DNA from 4 places in the Mycobacterium appelbergii genome. Region 1 is predicted to be linked to each of the others. Evidence: riboswitches for the same ligand, from Rfam matches in the RefSeq annotation. Region 1 holds a riboswitch; each other region holds the start of a gene.

What was found. A riboswitch is a leader RNA that binds a small molecule or an ion and turns the genes downstream of it on or off. The one in region 1 is predicted to bind cobalamin.
Region 2: it holds a riboswitch for cobalamin, as region 1 does, so the genes downstream of both, M1247_RS28165 (CbtA family protein) here and M1247_RS12870 (ABC transporter substrate-binding protein) in region 1, are expected to answer to the same signal.
Region 3: it holds a riboswitch for cobalamin, as region 1 does, so the genes downstream of both, cobN (cobaltochelatase subunit CobN) here and M1247_RS12870 (ABC transporter substrate-binding protein) in region 1, are expected to answer to the same signal.
Region 4: it holds a riboswitch for cobalamin, as region 1 does, so the genes downstream of both, M1247_RS27285 (ABC transporter substrate-binding protein) here and M1247_RS12870 (ABC transporter substrate-binding protein) in region 1, are expected to answer to the same signal.

Annotation. Positions count from the first base shown of each region.
Region 1 covers NZ_JAMQTH010000005.1:84,194-89,722, forward strand. The annotation lists gene M1247_RS12855 (hypothetical protein) at 86-397, shown strand; gene M1247_RS12860 (CobW family GTP-binding protein) at 381-1,376, shown strand; gene M1247_RS12865 (WD40 repeat domain-containing protein) at 1,373-2,380, shown strand; gene M1247_RS36525 (hypothetical protein) at 2,382-2,768, shown strand; cobalamin riboswitch at 2,729-2,919, shown strand; gene M1247_RS12870 (ABC transporter substrate-binding protein) at 2,938-4,485, shown strand; gene M1247_RS12875 (class I SAM-dependent methyltransferase) at 4,488-5,246, shown strand; gene M1247_RS12880 (ABC transporter permease) at 5,307-5,529, shown strand, end outside.
Region 2 covers NZ_JAMQTH010000014.1:148,208-153,736, forward strand. The annotation lists gene M1247_RS28140 (hypothetical protein) at 1-80, shown strand, start outside; gene M1247_RS28145 (alpha/beta fold hydrolase) at 63-824, opposite strand; gene mhuD (mycobilin-forming heme oxygenase MhuD) at 864-1,181, shown strand; gene M1247_RS28155 (serine hydrolase) at 1,156-2,520, shown strand; gene M1247_RS28160 (histidine phosphatase family protein) at 2,517-3,065, opposite strand; gene M1247_RS28165 (CbtA family protein) at 3,062-3,859, opposite strand; gene M1247_RS28170 (CbtB domain-containing protein) at 3,881-4,096, opposite strand; cobalamin riboswitch at 4,052-4,199, opposite strand; gene clpC1 (ATP-dependent protease ATP-binding subunit ClpC) at 4,279-5,529, opposite strand, start outside.
Region 3 covers NZ_JAMQTH010000004.1:172,939-178,467, forward strand. The annotation lists gene cobN (cobaltochelatase subunit CobN) at 1-2,305, opposite strand, end outside; cobalamin riboswitch at 2,337-2,478, opposite strand; gene M1247_RS10880 (cutinase family protein) at 2,498-3,331, opposite strand; gene M1247_RS10885 (DUF7937 domain-containing protein) at 3,524-5,185, opposite strand; gene M1247_RS10890 (DUF7159 family protein) at 5,362-5,529, shown strand, end outside.
Region 4 covers NZ_JAMQTH010000013.1:217,862-223,390, reverse strand. The annotation lists gene M1247_RS27295 (DUF4194 domain-containing protein) at 1-88, opposite strand, end outside; gene M1247_RS27290 (DUF3375 domain-containing protein) at 85-1,551, opposite strand; gene M1247_RS27285 (ABC transporter substrate-binding protein) at 1,718-2,731, opposite strand; cobalamin riboswitch at 2,801-2,987, opposite strand; gene M1247_RS27280 (methyltransferase) at 3,083-4,171, shown strand; gene M1247_RS27275 (TetR/AcrR family transcriptional regulator) at 4,143-4,796, opposite strand; gene M1247_RS27270 (MurR/RpiR family transcriptional regulator) at 4,813-5,529, opposite strand, start outside.

The DNA of each region.
Region 1 (5,529 bases):
TGATATGTAAAGCATGGCGCCGGCGGGACCGGGGCCTGGGACGCATGTTATGTTAATGACAATCATTTTCAATAAGGAGGTGCCCATGCCCGACCTGGTCAATCCCGGTGGGATCGCGCGCTCACCCGCCCTGCCGAAGGCTTCGGTCGAGCAGGTCGACGCGCTCAAGGCCGTGGTGCGGACAACGCTCGGACTGACGATCGACACGACGGTGCTGGTACAGCAGCTGGCCTGCGCCGAGCCGGACTGTCCACCGGTGGAAACCGTCATCGCGGTCCTCTCCAGCCGCAGAACCACCTGGAAACTCGCCAGACCCACTGCCGACATCGCTGTCGCGGACCTGCGACGCGTCATCACCGAGCACCCGGAAGGACATGACCATGCCGACCACCACTGACGAGCGGGTACCCGTCACCGTCATCACCGGGTTCCTCGGATCGGGCAAGACCACACTGGTCAACCGAATCCTCACCGAGCAGCACGGCAGGCGGATCGCCGTGATCGAGAACGAGTTCGGCGAAGTCGGAATCGATGACGCCCTCGTGCTCGATGCCGAGGAAGAGATCTTCGAGATGAACAACGGCTGCATCTGCTGCACCGTGCGCGGCGATCTCATCCGCATTCTCGGTGCGTTGATGCGGCGCCGGGACCGCTTCGACCACATCCTCATCGAGACCACCGGGCTCGCCGATCCCGCACCCGTCGCACAAACCTTCTTTGTCGACGATGAGATCCGGGGCCGGCTGCGACTCGACGCGATCGTGACATTGGTCGACGCCGCCCACGTGCTCGACCACCTCGATGAGGTCAAACCCGCCGAGGTCGAGAACGAGGCCGTCGAGCAGGTGGCCTTCGCCGACCGGATGATCCTGAACAAGGTCGATCTGGTGAGCGCCGATCACCTTGCGGCCGTGGAGTCTCGGCTACGCGGAATCAACGGTGGCGCCGACATCGTGCACGCGCAGAACGCCAAGGTGGACCTGGACCGGATCCTCGACGTCGGGGCGTTTGATCTGCAGCGCGTGCTCACTGACGATCCGGCGTTCCTGGAGGAAGGCGATCACCAACACGACCAGACCGTGACGTCGGTGGGTATCCGGATCGACGGCGAGGTCGATGTCGAAAAGCTCAACGCGTGGCTCGGAGAGCTGTTGTCCACCAAGGGAGTTGACATCTTCCGGAGCAAAGGCATTCTCGCTCTGGCCGACCAGGGACGGCAGTACGTCTTCCAGGGCGTGCACATGCTGTTCGACGGCACGGAGGGAAGGCCGTGGCGCGACGGGGAATCCCGCACCAACCGGCTGGTCTTCATCGGCCGCAACCTGGATCGTGACGAGCTCGAATCGGGTTTTCAGGCCTGTCTGGTGGCGTCGTGAGTCCGGCGGTGCTCGCGGGTGACACCTGGCGCATCAGCGTCGATGACGCGGTATCGGCGCTCGCCGCGTCGCCACAAGGACCGATCGCGGTTGCCGGCGCGGAAGGTTCGGTGACGATTCTGGCGCCAGACGGGATTGTCGAGTCCCGGCGCGACATCTCGCTCGGCTGCCTGACGGTGGCGTGGTCGCGGTCCGGTGACCGCCTCGCGGTCGGATCGGTGCACGGCGTGGACATTCTCGATACCTCCGGTGCCGTCATCGGAGGACGTCACGGCGGCTGGTGCTCGTCGGTGGCCTGGAGCCCGGACGGTTCGCGCCTGGCCGCCGGGGTGGGCCGCAGCACCGTTGTCCTCGACGAAGATGGCACAGAACTGTTCAGCGCCGAGCGGTCGAGCACCGTGACCGGTGTCGCGTGGATCGGCCGTCGGGTCGCAGGCGCGGCCTACGGCGGCGTACACATCCACCCGGTTGCCCGCGGCTCCGCGCCCGACGTGCTGCCCTTCACGGGTTCGCTGCTGACGCTTGCGATCAGCCCCGATCGGCGTTGGGTTGCCAGCGGCAACCAGGATGCGACCCTCCATATCTGGCGGACCGGACGACGCGGTGACGAGCTCGCCATGTCCGGATACCCGACGAAGATCACCGCGCTGGGCTACTCGCCCGATTCGGCGCTCCTGGCGTCCGGAGGTGGCGACGACGTCACGGTCTGGGATTTCACGGGCCGAGGTCCGCGCGGCAGTACACCGCGGATACTGCGTGGTCACGACGCCACGGTTACGGCACTCGTGTGGTCGACCGACGGCACGATGGTCACCGCGGCATCCGACGACGGCCGGGCCGCGGTGTGGTCGATACGCTCAGCGGTGCCCGGCTTCCCGTTGCGGCCCGTGGATTCGTTGAGCCGGGAATCCCCTGCGACCGCCGTGGGCTGGGACGCCGCGGGTCGACTGCTCGCCGGTTGGGCTGACGCGACCGTGGCGGCACACGTGGTGGGCGGGGGCTGAGATGGCGGAGCGCGCCGCCGGTTTCACAGCTGTGGTCTGCAACGCCTGCACGACCACAGAGCCCGGCCTGTCGGTGCTCGACGCGCTGCGCGCTGCGGTCCGGCGTTGCGCCCACGGCATGCTGATTTCCTCCGGGTGTCTACTGGACCAGGTCAGCTGCGCCGGGCGCACCGATGGCGTGATGGTGCTGGTGCAGCCGTGCGCCGCCGATCGCACGCCCGCGGGCTCCGCAGTGTTGTTCGGGCCGATCGACCACGCTGAAGCAGCCGCACACCTGCACGAATGGCTGATACGCCGGCAGTGGGCGGTTCCCCTGCCCGGGCGGTGGCCAGCCACCGGCAATATGGGTAAACTCCGGGTCGCCGTGGTGAACGGGAAGCCGGTCTGACGCCGGCGCGGCCCTCGCCACTGTAGCCGTTGAGCACGACACCCCTCGCGTAACAGCGAAAACTGTTGCGGGCCACTGGGAAACCGGGAAGGCCTGGGTGCCCGTGTGATGACGCGGAAGCCAGGAGACCGGCCACGGCACGCTATGTCCACGAGGGTTTGGAGTAAGCATGACGCACGATGCTGCCTTGATGCAGCCCTGGACTCGTCGTCGGTTCTTCGGAGCCGTCGCGGGGATCGGCGGGGCGTTCGCGCTGAGTGCGTGCGCACCGACCGAGCGACAATCCTCGGTGTTCACCGCGCTGTACGAGGGAGCCGGCTCGTCGGAGGTCATCGACCCGGGCGTCGGAACCATGTTCATCGACGAGGCCCGCGTCAAACACCTCTACGACGGACTGTTCGAAGTCGATTCGACCATGACACCCGTCCCGCGGCTGGCCGAGGCCGCCGAACCCGACAAGGACGGCACCCGGTGGCGGATCACCCTGCGGGAAGCCGACTGGCATGACGGCAGCCCACTGACCGCTGACGACGTGCTGTACACCCTCGCACGCATCCTCGGCCCGCAGGACGGCGCATCGCCATTTGTCGCGGCATCCACCCTGGGACAGATCGACTTGCGCGCCTCGCGCGCGGTCGACCCGCGCACTGTCGAAATCGCGCTCTCCACTGCGTCGTTTGATCTTCCGACGTTACTTGCCTCGTACGGCACGCGAATCGTGAAGGACGGCACACAGGATTTCTCCCGTCCGGTGGGGACCGCGGCGTATCGCTTCCAAGCCTTCACCCCGGGACGCGAGTTCGTCGCCACCCGCCATGACCGCTACTGGGGCGAGCCCCCTACCATCGAAGAGCTACGCATCCTCAGCGCCGGCGCCGAGGCCAGGCTGTCGGCTCTGCGTGGCGCACAGGCCGATTTCGTCGACAATCTCTCACCTGGTGCCCTGCGAACGCTCGAGGGCAGCAACGACATCACCGTGCACAGCGCCCCCAACTCCGGGATCCTGTACTTCGCCATGAAGACCGATCAGGCACCGTTCGACAACCCCGACGTGCGCCGCGCGATGATGCATCTGGTCGACCGGGAGCAACTGGTGACGGTGGCACTGGAGGGTGCGGGCGAGGTCTCCGACGACGTCTTCGGGCGCGGATACCGCTACTACGCAGACGATCTCGAACCACACCGGCACGATCCGGGCCGGGTACGCGACCTGCTGCGCCGAGCCGGCCACTCCGATCTGAACTTCGAGCTGTTCGTCGCACCGGTGTCACACGGCTTCGTCGAGGCCGCCGAACTGTTCCGGAAACAAGCCGCCGCCGCCGGCGTCACGGTGCGGGTCAGCATCGGTTCCAAGGACACCTACTACACCGAGGCACTTCACCGTGGCGATATGACGATGGGCCAGTCCGGACCACTGCCGATCCCCTACCACTTCGGATCCCGGCTACTGAGCGATGCGCCGAAGAGCTTCACCCGTTGGGCCGACGCTGAATTCGACGATCTGTATCGCCGGGCACAGACCGCTCCCACCGAGGAGCAGCGCGTCCGTATCTATCACACGATGCACGAGATCCTGCATGACCGTGGCGGTTTCATATTCTGGGCGACCACACCCTGGCACACAGCGCATCGGTCCAACTGGCGGAACACACCGACCGGTGTGCCGAATTCCCTGGAATGGGCACGTTTCGACAATATCTCGACGAACGAGGAGTGAGCATGACGTTATCGCTGGAGGCGGCGCAGCACTGGCTGGAACGCTGGGACCGGCAGCAGGAGTACTACATGCCGGATCGGGAGGAACGCTTCGATGTGGTCATCGACATCGTCGAGGAAGTCGTTCGGCGTCCCGATCCGCTCGTGGTCGACCTCGGGATCGGTCCGGGGTCGCTGGCGCACCGGTTGGTTGAACGCATCCCAGCCGCCCGGGTGGTGGGGATCGACGCCGACCCCCTGCTGATGAAGCTCGGGACCGCGGGCCGTCCCGATGCGCGGATTCGCACGGTGCTGGGCGACCTGCGCGAACCCGGCTGGTTCGACTCACTCGGTCTGGACCGGGCACCGGACGCCTATGTCAGTTCCACGGCGTTGCACTGGATCAACCGGTCCCCCTTGCGTGATCTGTTGCACCGCTGTGGCGCCACCATCGCACCGGGTGGGGTGTTCGTCGATGCCGACCACCTGTACGAGGGCCCCGACGGGGCGACTCTCGACGAGGTCGCACGGGCACTGACCACGCGGCGCGCGGCCCGGCGGGCAAGCCGCGGCGAGGAGGACTGGAGCCAGTGGTGGTCGGCGGTGGAGGCCGCCCCGGAACTGGCCGACCTGGTCCGCGAGCGGGCGGGCGGATTCGCCCACGTCATCGATGACCGGCCCACAGTCCACGACTATCTGAACTTCCTGCGATCCGGCGGCTTCCGGGAGTCAGGCATCCTGTGGCAGATGGGAGATGACCGGGTCATCGCCGGCCTCGCCTAGACCATGAGCTGGTGGCCTGGGTGGTGTCGATTCGCGGCGCGACGGTTGTTCATCGGTCTCGTGCAGATTGCGATTCTGCTGGGGCTGATCTTCATGCTGTCCCTACTCATGCCCGGAGACGCCGCCGACGTCCAGAGCAGCGACCTGACCAGCGCTGCACAACGGGACCAGACCAGGGCGGTGCTGGGTCTGGACGTCGCGCCACTGGAACGCTTCTTGACCTGGAGTGGGCATGCGCTGACCGGCGATCTCGGAACGTCCTATGCCCGTGGGGTGCCGGTGC
Region 2 (5,529 bases), on a different contig from region 1:
GGGACCTCGACGCGATCCGGACGCGCTTCGAGCATCACCCGACCTGGCCGACACCGGGCGTGTTAGGTGAGCGACGCTAGAAACTTCTCGACGGCCGACCGGTACACCCCGGGCTGCTCGTCGTGGACCAGGTGGCCTGCCCCCGGTGCATACAGATAGGTCGCCCGACTCGCCATCTGAGCCATCTGACGCATCTGCCCGGGCGGTGCCACGGAGTTACCCGCTTCGATCAGCAGTGTCGGCGCCGCCACGGCGCGCCACTGCGACCAGTAGTCGCGCGTTCCCCACTGGGCAGCGATGTCCAACCACCACTGCGGTTCACCGTGCAACCGCCAACCGGTCGACGTCCGATCGAATGCCTCCAGGAAGTACTGCCCGGCGATCGGACCGAATTCGTCGTAAACCTCCTGCGCGGACCCGAATTCGACCGGCAACGCATGCACCCACGGTTCCCACGGACCGGTGGTGCGGCCGCGGAAGTCCGGCGCCATGTCTTCGACCACCACCGCGGTCACCAGCTCGGGGCGGGCGGCGGCCAGACACCACGAATGCAACGCCCCCATCGAATGCCCGACCAGCCGGACCGGCCGGTGCAACCCCGCCACCGCCTCACCCAGATCCTCGACAAACCGTTCGGTACTGATCGGGTACGGATCGCGGACGTCACGCCCGCGATGCCACGGCGCGTCGTAGGTATAGACCTCACCCAGCCCGACCAACCACGGCAACTGGCGCGACCAGGTACTGCCACGCCCCATCAGCCCGTGCACCAGCACGATGGGCTCGCCCTGACCACCGCGGTGGGTGAGGAATTTCGTGACCATGCCGTTATCTTGCCGTGGCCGCGCGGTAGCCTGAACGGCATGCCCGTCGTGAAGATCAACGCCATCGAGGTCCCGCCCAACGCCGGCCCGGAACTGGAGAAGCGGTTCGCGAACCGTGCACACGCCGTCGACAAGCAGCCCGGCTTTCTCGGCTTCCAACTGTTGCGTCCGGTCAAGGGCGAAAACCGCTACTTCGTGGTCACACAGTGGGAGTCCGATGAGGCGTTCCAGGCGTGGGCGACCGGGCCGGCCGTCGACGCCCACAAGGGGCAACAGTCCAACCCGGTGGCCACCGGAGCGTCACTGCTGGAGTTCGAGGTTGTGTTGGACGTTGCGGGGTCCGGCACTCAGGCGTAGTCGCAGCCGGGGGCTGCGCCGGACGACTGGCCTGGCGGCCATCGTCGCGGTTGCCACCGCCCTGGCTTGCGGCTGTTCGCACAGCGTGGCCCCAGCGGCCGAGGTGTCCTACGGCGCCCACATCGACACCAACACTCCCCCAGGACTGCGGGCCAAGCAGACCATGGACATGCTGAACTCGAACTGGCCCATCGGTCCTGTCGGCGTACGCACACTCGCCGCCCCCGAGAAGGTCGACCTGGTCGGGACGAAACTGGACTCCATCTGGTGGGATCGGCCCTTCACGGTCACCGCTGTGGACATCGGCGCCGGCTCGGCCACCCTGCATGTGCTGACGTCCTACAACGTGTCCCAGGACATCGAGCTGAAAACCAATGACGCCGGCCTCGTGGACCGCTTCGAGGTCACCACCGAGAAGCCGGTGATCCACAAATGGGCCGACATCGACACCGAATTGGCGAAGTCGGGCGCGCGCTACTCCTACCAGGTGTCCAAGGTGAACGACGGCAAGTGCGAGCGCGTCGCGGGCACCAACACCGACCTGTCGTTGCCACTCGCCTCGATCTTCAAACTCTATGTGCTGCTTGCCGTCTCGGATGCCATCAAAGCGGGGACACTGAGCTGGGACGATCAGCTGACCATCACCAAGGACGGTAAGGCGCTCGGCTCGGCAGGGCTGGACAAGCTGCCGCCGGGGGCCCAGATCACGGTGCGGACCGCTGCCCAGCAGATGATCTCCGCAAGCGACAACATGGCCACCGACCTGCTGATCGGTCGCGTCGGGACCGGCGCGGTGGAACGCGCACTGGTCACCGCCGGTCACCACGATCCGGCGAGCATGACACCGTTCCCGACGATGCATGAGGTGTTCTCGGTCGGCTGGGGCGAACCGAATCTGCGTGAGCAATGGAAGAACGCGTCACCCAAGGACCGCGTGCAACTACTCAAGCAGACCAATTCCCGTCCCTACCAACCAGATCCGACCCGCACGCACCTGCCGGGGTCCAATGACGGACTGGAATGGTTCGGCACCGCGACCGACATCTGCCGGGTGCATGCCGCGCTGCAGGCTTCCGCCTACGGCGCCGCCGCACCGGTCAAGGACATCCTGTCGGCCCTGCCCGGGATCGACCTGGACCCGGACAAGTGGACCTACATCGGCGCCAAGGGCGGAAACCTGCCGGGGGATCTCACCTTCAGCTGGTACGCCGTCGACCACACCGGGCAGCCATGGGTGGTCAGCTTCCAGTTGAACTGGCCACAGTTCCGCAGCCCCACCGCCGCGGGCTGGCTGTTGTCGGTCGCCAAACGCGCGTTCGCCCTCGCACCGGTGGGCTAGTTGCTGCGCAGTGTCCAGGCGTGGCCACGGAAGTGCATCACCGTCCGGCTCACCGGCGCGATGTCGATGCGCCAGAACGATTTCGGCGGGGCATCGAGGGCGACGAGGATGGCGGCGCGCACTACCGCGGGATGTGTCACGGCCACCAGCCGGCCGCGGCGGTTGGTGAGGGTGCCCAGCCAATCGCGCACCCGGCCGATCAGGTCGACCACGGATTCCCCGCCATGGGGTGCCTGGGCGGGTTCGGTCAGCCAGATGGCCAGTTCGGCAGGGCGCACCCCGCCTAACACGTCGCCACGCCACCGGCCGAAGTCCAGATCCGCCAATCGCGGTTCCACCTCGGCGCGCACGCCGAGCAGTTCAGCGGTCTGCCGCGTCCGCTTCTCGGGTCCGCAGTAGGCAGCGTCAACGGTGCCCAGTTCGATCGATGCGTCGGCCTGGCGGTGGCCCACCGGGCTCAGCGGCTCGTCGGTGGGGAACCGTCCGGCTGCCATGGCGTCGGTGAGTGCATGCGAAACCAGGGTCAGCCGGACGACCTCACTCACGCGGTGACGGGCTCCCGCTTGGCCTCCAGCAGCCGGGACACCATCGCCCCGAACACCAGGCCGATCGTCGTCCACATGACCACCTGGGTGCCCAGTGAGTACAACCGGAATTCGTACAGATCATCGGCCGGGAAACCGGGGAAGACGATCGCGCCCGCCTCGTCGACAACCGGACCCGGGGTCTCGTCGATCGTCGGCAACACCAGGTAGACCACCGCGATGGCCACCACATAGGCACCCGTCGCCGCGAGCGTGGCATTCCATGCGCCGAGCCTGGGCACCAACCGACGGCCCAGGTACACCGCGGCGACGAACAGCGCCACCGAGAGCGCAACCAGCAGCACGTACAGCAGGGTGCGCTGGTTGATCGTCTCGTCCAGGCTGACCGCAGGCGGGTTGGGCGGGTACTTCAGCGCAGGCACGATCCACAACGAAACGAGCATGCCCCCTGCGCTCAATGCCGCCAGCGCGCGGACCGACAGGTTGGTGCGGCCGTAGGCGACGACGAAGACCACCGCCAGCAACACCCCCATCGCCACGCTGAACGCCAGCACGCCGAAACCCATGCCGATCGTGGATTGCACCGTGCGGGTGATCTCAGCGCCCTCGCCGCCGTGGCTGTGGCTGTGACCGCCGTGGGCGTGCTCGAGGGCGGCACGTGCCGTACCGACGCCGTCTTCGAAGTCGATGGCACGGCCGATCACGGGTTCGACGAAGATCTTCGCCCAGATGAATGCGAGCACTCCAGCGATGGCGCCGGCAAGAACGCCGCGCCAGATGATGAACTTTTCCATCGCGTCAGGTGTCCCCGCCGGTCAGTGGCAGGGGAAACCGAGCAGGTGGCGAGCGTCGTGGACGAACTCGTGAATGTAGGTGCTGTTGCCGAACACCGAGGTGGCGCCTTGATCCATGCCCACGAAGTACAGGATCACCAGTGCCAGGAAGGCGGTGAGGGTGAGCCAGGCGACGGCCTTGGTGGCCGAGAGGTCTACGGGCCGAACACGACTCTGGTGAGCCTCAGGAGATGTCATCGGGGGTCCTTTCCGGGAGTTCGCGTCCCAGTCCGCGGAGTGACAGGCGCAAGGGTCTGACTGTTCACAGTGGCGCGACCGTTCTGGATTCTCACCAGATTCCTTTGCGTGTCGATTACATCAGCATCGTATGCCACGCAAAAGCCCCCCGAGGCTACTCGGGGGGCTTTCGCGATTACGTACTACTCGGCGGGGGTCGCAGCAGCGCCCGGCGAACCGGCCACAGTGGCGCCGGCCAGATCCGGCTCGACAGGCTCGGACTTCTTGGCTGCGCCGGAGAACGTGAACTTCGCGTCCTCACCCGCGCCTTCGCCGTCCCAGCCCTCGACATCGACCGTCACCAGCTGGCCGGGGCCGATCTCATCGAACAGGATCTTCTCCGAGAGCTGGTCCTCGATCTCGCGCTGGATGGTGCGCCGCAGCGGGCGGGCTCCCAGCACCGGGTCGAAGCCGCGCTTGGCCAACAGGGACTTCGCCTTGTCGGTCAGCGTCATCTCCATGTCCTTGGCCTTCAGCTGGATGCCGACCCGGCCGATCATCAGCTCCACCATCTGGACGATCTCGTCCTGCGTCAGCTGATGGAAGACGATGATGTCGTCGATACGGTTCAGGAACTCCGGGCGGAAGTGCTTCTTCAGCTCGTCATTGACCTTCTGCTTCATCCGCTCGTAGTTGTTCTCGCCGCCACCCTGGGTGAAGCCGAGGCCAACCGCCTTGCTGATGTCGCTCGTACCGAGGTTGGACGTGAAGATCAGCACCGTGTTCTTGAAGTCGACCGTGCGACCCTGACCGTCGGTGAGCCGACCGTCCTCCAGAACCTGCAACAGGCTGTTGTAGATCTCCTGGTGGGCCTTCTCGATCTCGTCGAAAAGAACGACCGAGAACGGCTTGCGGCGCACCTTCTCGGTGAGCTGGCCGCCCTCCTCGTAGCCGACGTACCCCGGAGGGGCACCGAACAGCCGCGAGGCGGTGAACCGATCGTGGAACTCGCCCATGTCGATCTGGATGAGCGCATCGTCGTCGCCGAACAGGAAGTTCGCCAGTGCCTTGGACAGCTCGGTCTTACCGACACCGGACGGGCCGGCGAAGATGAACGAGCCCGACGGGCGCTTGGGGTCCTTCAGGCCGGCGCGAGTGCGGCGGATCGCCTTGGAGACGGCCTTGACGGCGTCCTCCTGGCCGATGATCCGCTTGTGCAATTCCTCCTCCATGCGCAGCAGCCGAGTGGTCTCCTCCTCGGTCAGCTTGAACACGGGGATACCGGTCCAGTTACCCAGCACCTCGGCGATCTGCTCGTCGTCGACTTCCGCCACGACGTCAAGATCACCTGAACGCCATTGCTTTTCGCGCTCGGCCCGCTGTGCAACCAGGGTCTTCTCCCGGTCCCGCAGGTTCGCGGCCTTCTCGAAGTCCTGCGCGTCGATCGCGGATTC
Region 3 (5,529 bases), on a different contig from region 1:
CCGCCAGGCGCGGGACGACCTCCGTAGCGGCGAACCGCAGCACGTTCTGCACCCCGGGGTCGTGGTGCAGCGTGTCGACGACGCCGTCGTCCCAGCCCGCGGCCTCCATCGCCTCGACCAATGACCGTGCCTGTCTTTCGATTTCGTCGACAGCGGTGGTCTCGGCGCCCTCCTTCAGCCCGAGGGCCGCACGCAATCCGGGTACCGCGCGGTCGTGACCGCCCCAGACCTGTGCCGCGCGCAGGATCGCCAGCACCAGGTTGACGCGGGCGGGCCCCTCGGGTGCACCGCCGAGAACGTGCAGCCCGTCGCGGATCTGGGCGTCCTTGATCTCGCACAGCCAGCCGTCGACGTGGAGCAGGAAGTCGTCGAACTCCTCGTCGTCGGGCCGGTCTTCGAGACCGAGGTCGCGATGCATCTCCGCGGCACGCATCAGGCTCCAGATCTCGCCGCGGATGGCCGGCAGTTTCGCCGGGTCCATCGACGAGATATTGCCGTACTCGTCCAACAGTTGCTCAAGGCGGGCGATGTCGCCGTAGGTTTCGGCCCTGGCCATCGGCGGGATGAGGTGGTCGACGATGGTGGCGTGGGCACGTCGCTTGGCTTGCGCACCCTCCCCCGGATCGTTGACCAGGAACGGATAGATCAGCGGCAGGTTACCGATCGTCGCGTCCGTGGCGCACGCGGCCGACAGCGCGGCGTTCTTCCCCGGCAGCCATTCCATCGAGCCGTGCTTTCCCAGATGCACGACCGCATGCGCGCCGAAACCCTGCTCCAGCCACCGGTACGCCGCGAGGTAGTGGTGGCTGGGCGGCAGGTCCGGATCGTGGTAGATCGCGACCGGATTCTCGCCGAAGCCGCGAGGCGGCTGGATCATCAGCACGATGTTTCCGGATCGCAGTGCCGCAACCACGATCTCGCCTGCATCGTTGACGAACAGCCGGCCGGGCGCGGCCCCCCACGCTTCGGTCATCGAGTCACGAAGGCCCGCAGGCAGATCAGCTGTCCAGGTGGCGTACTGCTCGGTGGTGACCCGCACGTGGGCGTCGGTGAGCTGGGCCGTGGTCAGCCACTCCTCATCCTGTCCGCCTGCGGCGATGAGAGTGTGGATCAGCCGGTCGCCCGCTTCGGTCTCGTCGTCGATGCCGAGCACGCCGAATCCGTCGCCGACGTCGTACCCGTGGTCTGCGAGCCGCCGCAACAACCGCACCGCGGAGGCCGGCGTGTCCAGACCGACCGCGTTGCCGACCCGCGAGTGCTTGGTCGGGTACGCCGACAGCACCAGCGCCAACTTCTTCGTGCTGTTCGGGATGCCGCGCAGGCGTGCATGTTTCGCCGCGATGGTGGCGACACGGGCGCAGCGTTCGGGGTCGGCGACGTAGTGCGGTAGCCCGTCGGGATCGATTTCCTTGAACGAGAACGGCGCGGTGATGATCCGCCCGTCGAACTCCGGTATCGCGATCTGGGTGGCCGAGTCGAGCGGCGTCACGCCGTCGTCGCTGGCCTCCCAGTCCGCGCGTGACGACGTGAGGCACAAGCCCTGCAACACGGGAATGTCGAGGGCCGCGATGCGCTCGATGTCCCACGATCCGTCGTCCCCGCCTGCGCTGACTTCGGCCGGTTTGGAGCCACCCGCGGCGAGCACGGTGACCACGAGGGCGTCCAGGGCGCCCATCGCGTCGAACAACTCCTGCGGGGCGCTGCGCAGCGATGACGCGAAGATCGGTACGCCGGTCGCCTCGCCCGTCGCGTCGATCGCGTCGACGAGGGCATGCGCGAAATCGGCATTGCCGCTGATTTCGTGCGCGCGGTAATACAGCACGCCGACCTGCGCTTTATCCGGCGCCGAGACGGGACGGGCGTCCCGGCGGCCATAGCCCCACTCGGGGATGACCACGGGTTCATCGAACCCTTCACCGGCGAGAAGCACTGTGTCGCAGAGGAATGCGTGCAACTGGCCGAGGTTGGTCGGGCCGCCCTCGGCGAGATAGCGATGCGCTTGGGCGGCCAGGCCGATCGGAACGGTGGAACACTCCATCAGTTCCGCGCTCGGCTGACGCTCTCCGCCGAGCACGACCAGAGGCAGCCCACTGCCTCGCAGTTCGGCCAGCTCCGATTCGATCTCCGCGGAGGATCCGAGCACCCGCAGCACCACGACATCGGCACCGCGAATGACCGGCCCGAGGTCTTGGCGAGACGGATTGCCGAGCTGATAGGCCGCACCACTGGCGCGCGCGGACAGCAGGTCGGTGTCGGACGTGGACAGCAGCGCGATGCGGCGGGCTTCGGACGAAGCATGCGACATGGTCGGCTCCTACTCGGGGTTCTCGCCCCTTATCGTGGGATGTCTCGTGGCCAGTATCTGGCTCGAGGCCGTTGCCCATCCAGCGACCCTCACAGTGGCGGAACCGCCCCGGGATTGCACCGGGTTCCTACGCCACGAGACGTGATCCGGCCATCCTAATGCACCTCAGGTTCCGGCCTGCGGCCTGCTGCGTCAGGCCAGCGGAGCGACGGGTGCCGCTGACGGCGGGGCGGCAGGCCCGGGAAGCGGCGTCGGGCCCGGCGCGGTATCCGGCGTGGCGCCGATGTGCTGTACCGGCGGCGTGGCCGCGGGCCCGGACACCGGCGAGAATGTCGGCGGCGGCTGCGTCGGCTGTGGCTGCGTCGGCGGAGCGGGTCGATCGGGGTCCCGCTCCTCCGCCGCCCACCCGGCCTGCAGTTTCTGGGCCACGAACCCGGCGCCCTTGTCGACCATTCCGGCCTGTTCGTACTGATTGTGTACCGCGAAGCTTCTGCCCGTGGGGTCACAGACCAGGTCGTTGTCCACACACAGATCGATCGCTTTGGCCACGTAGTTCGGCCCGACCGTGACCGGTGGGTCGTTCAGCACCTTCATGAACCGGGGCGACGGTGTGCCGAACAGCGCAACCGCGGCCACATGGTCGGCAACTTCGGCGGGCATCGGCGCGGGCACATCCAGCGGGGAGACGCCGTCGGGCACCACACTCGAGGTGAGGAACCCGATCACCGCGGCGCCCTGGGAGAACCCGCCGAGCACCATTTTGGTGTCGGGGCAATTCGCGGCGGTGGTGATCACGCGTTCCCTGGCGTCGGCAATGCCCTGGACGGCTGTCGGGAAATCCGTTGTGGCCGGGTAATCGACGCCGTACACCTCCACCGATTTCGGGGCGACGTGGGACCGCAGCGAATCGACGAACGCCTGCCCCGTGGGGCCGACGCCTGGAAGTTCGGTGGTGCCACGGGCGAAGATCACCTCGGCATCCGCACACGGTGCCGCCTCGGCAGAAGGTGCGGTCACAGCAGGCATCACAGAAGCCGACGCTGCCAGCACAGCAACCACCCCGGCGATTCTGAATCTCCCCACCGAATCATGCTGACACAGCTTGGCATTGGCCGCTCATCGTAAGGAAGAGACATAGAGTTTCCACAAGAACCAAATAGAATTCTCATTATTTGCAGTGCCATTGGCGGCCCAGGTGCGCCGTGCCGCGACGCCCGATCACCCGTCCTGGTTGCCCGGTGGTCGCTGCGGGCGTCGCTGGATTCGCAGCGTGGTGGTGGGTACCTCGATGCCGGCGGTGGGCGGTGCGGGCAGCGCTGTCGTCGAATCCTCTTTGAGACGAACAATTTTGGGGACGGCCGCGGCGCGGGGACGCCGGACGATGGTCGGCGGCGCCGAGTCCTCCTCGCTGGGCGGCTGCGGTTGCGGTCGCGACGGCGGGGCGGTCACCGGCTTGGCTGCCCGGGCCTCACGGCGAACCAGATAGCCCGCCAGCGGACCGGTGAACAACAGGGCCGCCAGCACGGTGAGGCTCAGTGCGCACACCGCGACGTCGAAGGTGCTGGTGATCTGCTGGGCCAGGTTGTTGCCATAGATCGCCGCAGGTGCCGGGGCGGCGTACCGGGGCGCGAGGGCCACACCGATGGCCACATCGGCGACGGTGAACACGAACAGCACCGCGCTGAACGCGGCGGCGACGCTCGGTGCGGCCACCCCCTTGCCCAGCTGGCGGTGCAGCCACCCTGCGATGAACCCCGTGACCAGGCTGAACGCGGTCATCGCGGCACTGTCGTACAGCGCGCGGGGCAGGTCGAGCGACAGCGCGATCAGGTAGTCGGCCACCCGCAGAGCCGCCGACGCGAAGGCCCAGAAGGCGATCAGCGTCAAGCACTTCTGGGCGGCGCCGCGGTACGCGCCGATGGTCGGCGGCTTGATGAGAAACACCGCGTACAACGTCGTCGGCGCCACGATCGCGGCCGCGACCGCCCAGGCGAGATAGCCCTCATAACCGACCGCGGCCGTCGAGGTGTTCTGGGCGATGCCGTGGAAGGCGTCGATGTCCCGGCCGATGCCCGCGACCCACACCAGGGTCGCCGCGACCGCGCCCGAGACACCGAGCGCGGTCGTTGCCAGCCGGGCCGCCGCGGTCCGCTCGGTGAGCCAGCGCGAGGCGATGACCAGTGCGATCAGCGCTTCGGCGCCGTAGAGCAGGGTGGTGGCGATGACGGCGATGTCGTGACCGCCGAAGTCGACATCGGTGACGAACAGGTACCGCAGGCGCCAGTACAGGTTGAAGGCCACCGACAGCGTCGCCAGCGCGATCGACAGAAAGCCGACCACCCGGGCCACCGCATACCAGCGGCGAAACTTGTTGTCCTCGATCGTGATCGAGGTGATGGGTGGCTGCGCCGCCAACAGCGCCCCGGCGATGCCCAGAAGCAGGCCCGGTCCGACGCCGGGCGCCACCGCGCCGGTCCCGCCGTCACCGACGGTCTGCATCAGATGATGGCCCACGAATCCGATGACCACGACCGGATACGCCACGCACAGCAGGAGCCGGACCCGGGCGGTACGCCGGACGTCCGGGGCGGGGCCGCTGAGCCGCAGCGGACCGAGGTGCGGCGCCAGCGCGGCGATCACGGCCAGCAGTGTCACCACGGACAGCACGGCGAACAGCGATCCGCCGCTGCCCGGCACTCCCACACCGAATTCCAGGCTCCACGGGAGCAGCAACGCGAGGAGGAGCAGCACGATCGCGAACCCGTCGCGCAGTTTGTTTGTCCAGGCCGGCACGTATCCGACACCGGACCGCGCCACGGCGGGCGCGGCCGTCGTCGCCACCTGGGCGGTGGCCGACGTGTCGTAACGTTCGTCGCTCACGTACCGATCCTCTCTGAGAGTGACAATCCTGGCGAATGCACCAGGGTGCTCACTTTTGCTCTGACGCACAAGCAGCTCCGGCCGGGTTCGACGCCCAAGAGCACCCGAAGACTGTGCGGTAGCTTGGAATCGTCCGTCGGAGCCCGTGACCATGTGTGAGGCAAGGAGTTGAAACCGTGGACGTAGTCCTCGGGGTGGCGGTTACCGGGCAGGTGGCGCGCCTGGCCATGATCGGTGCGCCGGCAAGCGGCGGCCAGGTGCTGGACCAGTACGCGCTCGACCTGTCCGACGCCGCCATGACCGACCTGGCAGACACCATCGTCGGCACCTATCGCGCGGTCACC
Region 4 (5,529 bases), on a different contig from region 1:
CGGTCCGGTCTGCCCTGGATTGCTCGACGGCGTCGATGCTCGGCAGTGCGTCGAAGTCCACGGACACGTCGTGGGCGGTGTCACTCATAACAGACTTTCGCTTGCGGTGGGGATGGGCTCGGTGAAAAACAACCGTGGCACTTCAATTTCGCGGTCGGTCCCCTCCACGGACTGGAACCTGACCCGGACCGATTCGGCGCCGTCGGCGCACGGCTGCCGCAACGCCCAGGACCACAGCACGATGACATGACCGAGGTACGCGGCATCGAGGAGTCCGATGGCGTCGGGCAGAGACAACGGGGCAGCGGTCACGGCGCCGTTGACCAGCTCGGCCAACTCGGCGGCATCCACCTGCTGGGCCAGCGCCGCGAACGCCGACAGATTCACCTCACCGTCCGAGGACTCGGCCGGCGTCGGTGGGATGGAATCACGAATCTTGAACGCCACCGCGCCGATCGAGTTGAAATCCGCGCGTGCCAGCGGCACTTCCATGCCGACCCGGCTGTCGACCAGCGAGACGTTCAGCAGCTCGTGCGCACTGGCCAACGCGTCGTTGAGCTGACGGGTGACGCCGCGGCTCTGCTCCAGGGTGCCCGAGGCGACAAAGCGTTTGATCCGGCGGGCGCAACGTTGTCTGGTCCGGCCCACCTCGGCGGTCTGCGCGGACACCAGGTTGAAGAATCCGCTCATCACCTCGCGCAGGCCCGGATCGAGGGAGGGCAGCGCGCCTGTGACCATCTCGATGTCGGCCACCAGTCCGGCCCGCTGAGCAGGGTCCTGCACCATCCGGGTGAAGGCCGAATACGAGGCGCTTTCCCTTGAGGCGAACAATGACTCGTAATCGTCGAAGAGCTGCCGTTGCCGTTCCCGGTAGCCCAGATCGGTGTCCGCGGAGGCGTCGAGCAAGCGGGTGGTGATGCGGTTCAGCATGCTGCCGTACTGACCGATGTCGGAGATGATCTGTTCCATCTGCAACGCGATGGCCCTGGCATCGTCCTCGACGTCGACGAAGTCGGGTTCGGGCCTGCGGCCCTCCTCCAGTGCGTCCAGTTCGGCACGCAGCTTGTCGATCTCGTGTTCGAGGTCGGCACGGATCCGGTCGGGGTCGTTGCTCACCTGCCCGGCCACCCGCCGCAGCCCGGCGGCGATGCCGGTGATCGACCCACCGGTGGCGATGGTGTCCTCGCGACGCATCCGGCGGGCGAAATCCAGCACCGCGCGCGCCTCGTAGGTGAGGTAGCACACATTGCGTTCCCCGTCACCGACCGGCTCGGAGATTCGGTGCAGCCAGCCCTGGCTGGCCCAGTACTTGATCAGCTGCAGACCCGACTGCTCGCTTTCGGTGTCCATGGCTGCCAGATCACGCTCAAGCGCGACCACCAGCTCCGGTTCGGCCACCTTGACCCCCCGGTCCAGGTGGCGCTCCATCAGCGTCACGTAGGTGGCCAGGTTGTTCGTCACCAGCAACCGCAACGACCGCGAATCTGCCACCGCCTGGTTGAGCTCGTAGAGGTCTTCCAGCGACGGACGGCCTACCTCAGCGTGCTGCATGCGACCACAGCACCCGGCCGGCGCATACCGGCCGGCAGAGACACGTCTTCATCGGTCCTACTGTAGGCGGCGCCGGCGACAGGACATTTGCCAGGAGGCCTCCGCGGAAGTGGCATCCAACGACGGCGGAGACCCCGCCTGGATCAGGGCCTGCGGGGCGGGCCGCTCATTTGTCAGCCTCGTTCAGGGCACGCAGCCCGGCCGTGATTGTCTCGACGGCGTCGACATTGCGCAGCGAAGGGTCCATCGCGGTTCCCGGTAACACGATCCATCGGCGTTCCCGTACCGCGGTCAGTCTTCTGGCGACCGGATCGGTTTCGAGGAAGCGGATCTTGGCGGCGGCGCTGTCGCCGTCGTCGCCCCGGGTGAGGTCGGCCAGCACGAGCACATCGGGGTCGCGGTCCAGGATCGCCTCCCACGAGATCTCCGGCCACAGTTGGCGGTTGTCGGCAAAGGCGTTGTGTGCGCCGACCGCGGTGGTGATCATCCCGGGCGCACCGCAGCAGCCAGCGATGTAAGGCGCCTTGGTTCCGGCGTACCACCACATCAGCGAGACGCCGTCGGCATCGGCCCCCTCACCCGCGTCGACCATTCGCGCTTTCAGCGAGGAGGTCAGCTGGTCGCCACGGTCGGGCACACCGAACATCTTTGCCACATCGGCAATTTCGCCGTACATGTCGTCGAAGGTGAGCGCACGTTGCTGATCAGCATCCTGGCCGCCACATTCGCTGGACGACTGATAGGTGGGCACACCGAGACGCTCGAACCGCTCACGAGGGGCGACACCCTCGTTGGTGAAAGACCAGTCGAAGGTGGCGTAGACCAAGTCGGGATTTTCTTTCAACACCCGTTCGAGCGAAGGGAAATCACGGGTCAACACAGGCACTTTGGCGTTTTCGGCGGCGAGCTCGGGACGCACAGAATCGCTCCACGAGGCACTGCCTGCGATCCGGTCGCCCAACCCGAGCGTCAACAGCAGCTCGGTCGCGGGTTGGTTGATCGAGATCGCGCGTTGCGGTGGCGCTTTCACGGTCACCGTGCGTCCGCAATTCTCCAGCGTGACGGGGTATCCGGGCGGCCCGGCAGCGGGTTCCGGGGACTGCCCGGTGCCGGCACCGCAACCTGCGATGAGCAGGACTGCGAGCACAAGCGGGCCAATGAGGCGAAAACGTTCAGACACGACGGCGCCTTCCGATCCGGGACTCGATCGCGGAGTCCATCCGATGGTCGAGCCTCGCGCCGCCGGACGGCGTCAAGGCCCGAGCCAGCAGGTTTTCGGACTCGGGATCATCCGGGCGGAGCGCCTTCCCAGCCCCTCGACGGGGCCAGTGGCCGCTGCTCCGCCCGTCCTCCACACCGCTGCGCGTCAGTTCCGGTCTCCCACCGGATTCCCTGACCCAACCTGGTTGGGTTCGACTGGCTCGACCGGACCATACCAGCGCATCCGGCGACTCAATCATCGGATTAATGATAATCGTTTTCATTAATCGACAATCGGGTACCCCGGTCATGCCGGCTTTACAGTCATCCGGTGACTACCGCCAAGGTGCCGCCGGTCAGGTTGGTTCGCGCTGCCGAACGCGTCCGCCACCACCTACGCCGCCTCTACCAACGCTCGGTCCCGCCGCCCGTGGCGATGCTGGAGATGATCCTTGGCGGCTGGGTGGCACAGGGCATCACCGTGGCCGCCGAACTCGGGATCGCCGACGCGCTGGCGGACGGACCGCTACGGCCCGATGAGCTGGCCCGGCGCATCAACGCTGATACCGACGCGGTGGACCGACTGTTGCGCGCGCTGGTCGGCGACGGGGTGTTCCGTCGTACCCGCGACGGGCGCTATGCGCTGAACCCGCTCGCCGACACCCTGCGCACGGATGCACCCGTATCGATCGGGGCGATGGCGCGATTCGTCGGCTGCCCCCAGCACCGCGAGCACTGGAGCCATCTCGGCGATGCGGTGCGCACCGGGGAAGCCGTCGTCCCGAAGCTGCGCGGCATGGGCGCATTCGAGTACATCGCCTCCGAGCCCGGCCTCGGCGAGATCTTCAACGACGCGATGACCAGCGTGTCGGAGTTGGCGATCGCCCCGGTGGTGGCCGCCTATGACTTCACCCGGTTCACCACCATCGCCGACGTGGGCGGCGGACATGGCCGGCTGCTGTCGGCGGTCCTGCTCGCGGCTCCTTCGGCGCGCGGCGTGCTCTACGACCTGCCGCAGGTCGTCGAAGGCGCCCCGGAGTTGTTGGGCAGGTACGGAACAGCGGACCGCGTGCAGGTCGTGGAGGGGTCCTTCTTCGACAGCGTCCCCGAGGGCGCCGACGCCTACCTGCTCAAGAACATCATTCACGACTGGCCCGACGAGCAGGCGCTGACGATCCTGGGCAACATCCGCGCGGCCGCCAGGCCAGGCGCGACGCTGCTCCTGGTCGAGGCGGTCATTCCCGACCATGACCGGGAATTCATCGGCAAGTGGACCGATATGGAGATGTTGATCGGTATCGCCGCGCGGGAACGCAGCGAGGCCCAATACCGCAAGCTGTACGAGCAGGCGGGTTTTCAGCTCACCGCAGTGGTGCCGACCGCGTCACCGTTCAGCCTGGTGGTCGGTCGGGCGGTGTGATCTGACCCGCCGCCACGGATTGCCCACCCGCATCCGACGGGGTGCCTTTCAGGCCCCGCCAGAACAGGTTGATCATCAGCTCGGCGGCATCGTTCACGTCGGCGTCCCCGGTACTGACCCGGGTGGCGATGGCTTCCCCGGCGCCCACCAGCGCCACGGCCATCATCTCGAAGTCACTGTCGGGCTGAGGATTACGGGTACCTGTGCTGAGCAACCTGGCCACCAGGTCGATGATGCGCTCACGTCCTTCGCGCACGGTGTGCGCGAACGCCTGTGAGCTGGTGGCCTGGGTGTAGAGCACCATCCACGACGCGCGGTTGGTGTCGATGTAGGTCAAAAACGACAGCACCGCGGTGCGCAGCAGGTCCTTGGGGCTCTGACTGAAGTCGATCTGGCCGCGGACCACATCCACGAACCGCGTCAGCTCGCGGTCGAGGCAGGCACCGAAGAGTTCTTCCTTGGAGCCGTAGTACAGATACAGCATCGGCTTGGAGATCTCGGCTTCTGCGGCGATCGCGTCCATCGACGTCTCGTGATAGCCGTTCATCGAGAACATCTGCACCGCAGCGTCGAGCATCTGCTGCTCACGGACGGCGCGCGGCAGCCGCTTGGTTCCACCTGCCATCCGATCAGACTAACTGTCAGCCGAGCAGCTCAGCGCGCCGTTGCTCCTCCCACAGCGCCATCCGGGTCCGCGCCGGCTCCCCGACGGTGTCCATGACCAGTGGGATGAGCAGTTCGGTGAGCAGGAAACCGGCCGCCATGCTCTGGTAGGTGGTCCCCACCGTGCTCGACGCCGCCAGTACGACTTCGGCATCGGGGGCCACCGGACAGGTGAGGTCATCGGTGATGAGCAGCACCGTCGCGCCCGCACGGTGCACGCGGCGCGCCAATTCGGCGGCGCTGCGCTGATAGCGGTGGTAGTCGAACAGCACCACCACGTCGGTGCGGGACAGTTCGAGCAGCGCACCGAGGTCCCGGCCCACCGGGTCGCCCAGCACACGCACGCCCGGCCGTAGCTGTTCCAGATGCGCGGCCAGATGCATGGCCAGCAGGTGCGAGAACCGGCCGCCATGCAGATACACCGTGCGGCTGGTATCCGAGAGCAGCGCGACTGCGGCCTCCACCGCGGATTCGGGCAACAGCGCCAAAGTCTGCGCGGCCCGGTCGTTCTGCGCCCGGCCCTGTTTGAGCAGCCGATCGAGCAGGCTACCGGCCGACGGCGCATCCGAGAGCCGCGTGATCGGCCCGCTCGATCGGGCCGACAGCTCTGCGCGCAGCGCCACCTGCAGATCGGCGAAGCCGTCGTAACCCAGGGATTGGGCGAACCGCAGTACGGTCGGCGGGCTGACCTCTGC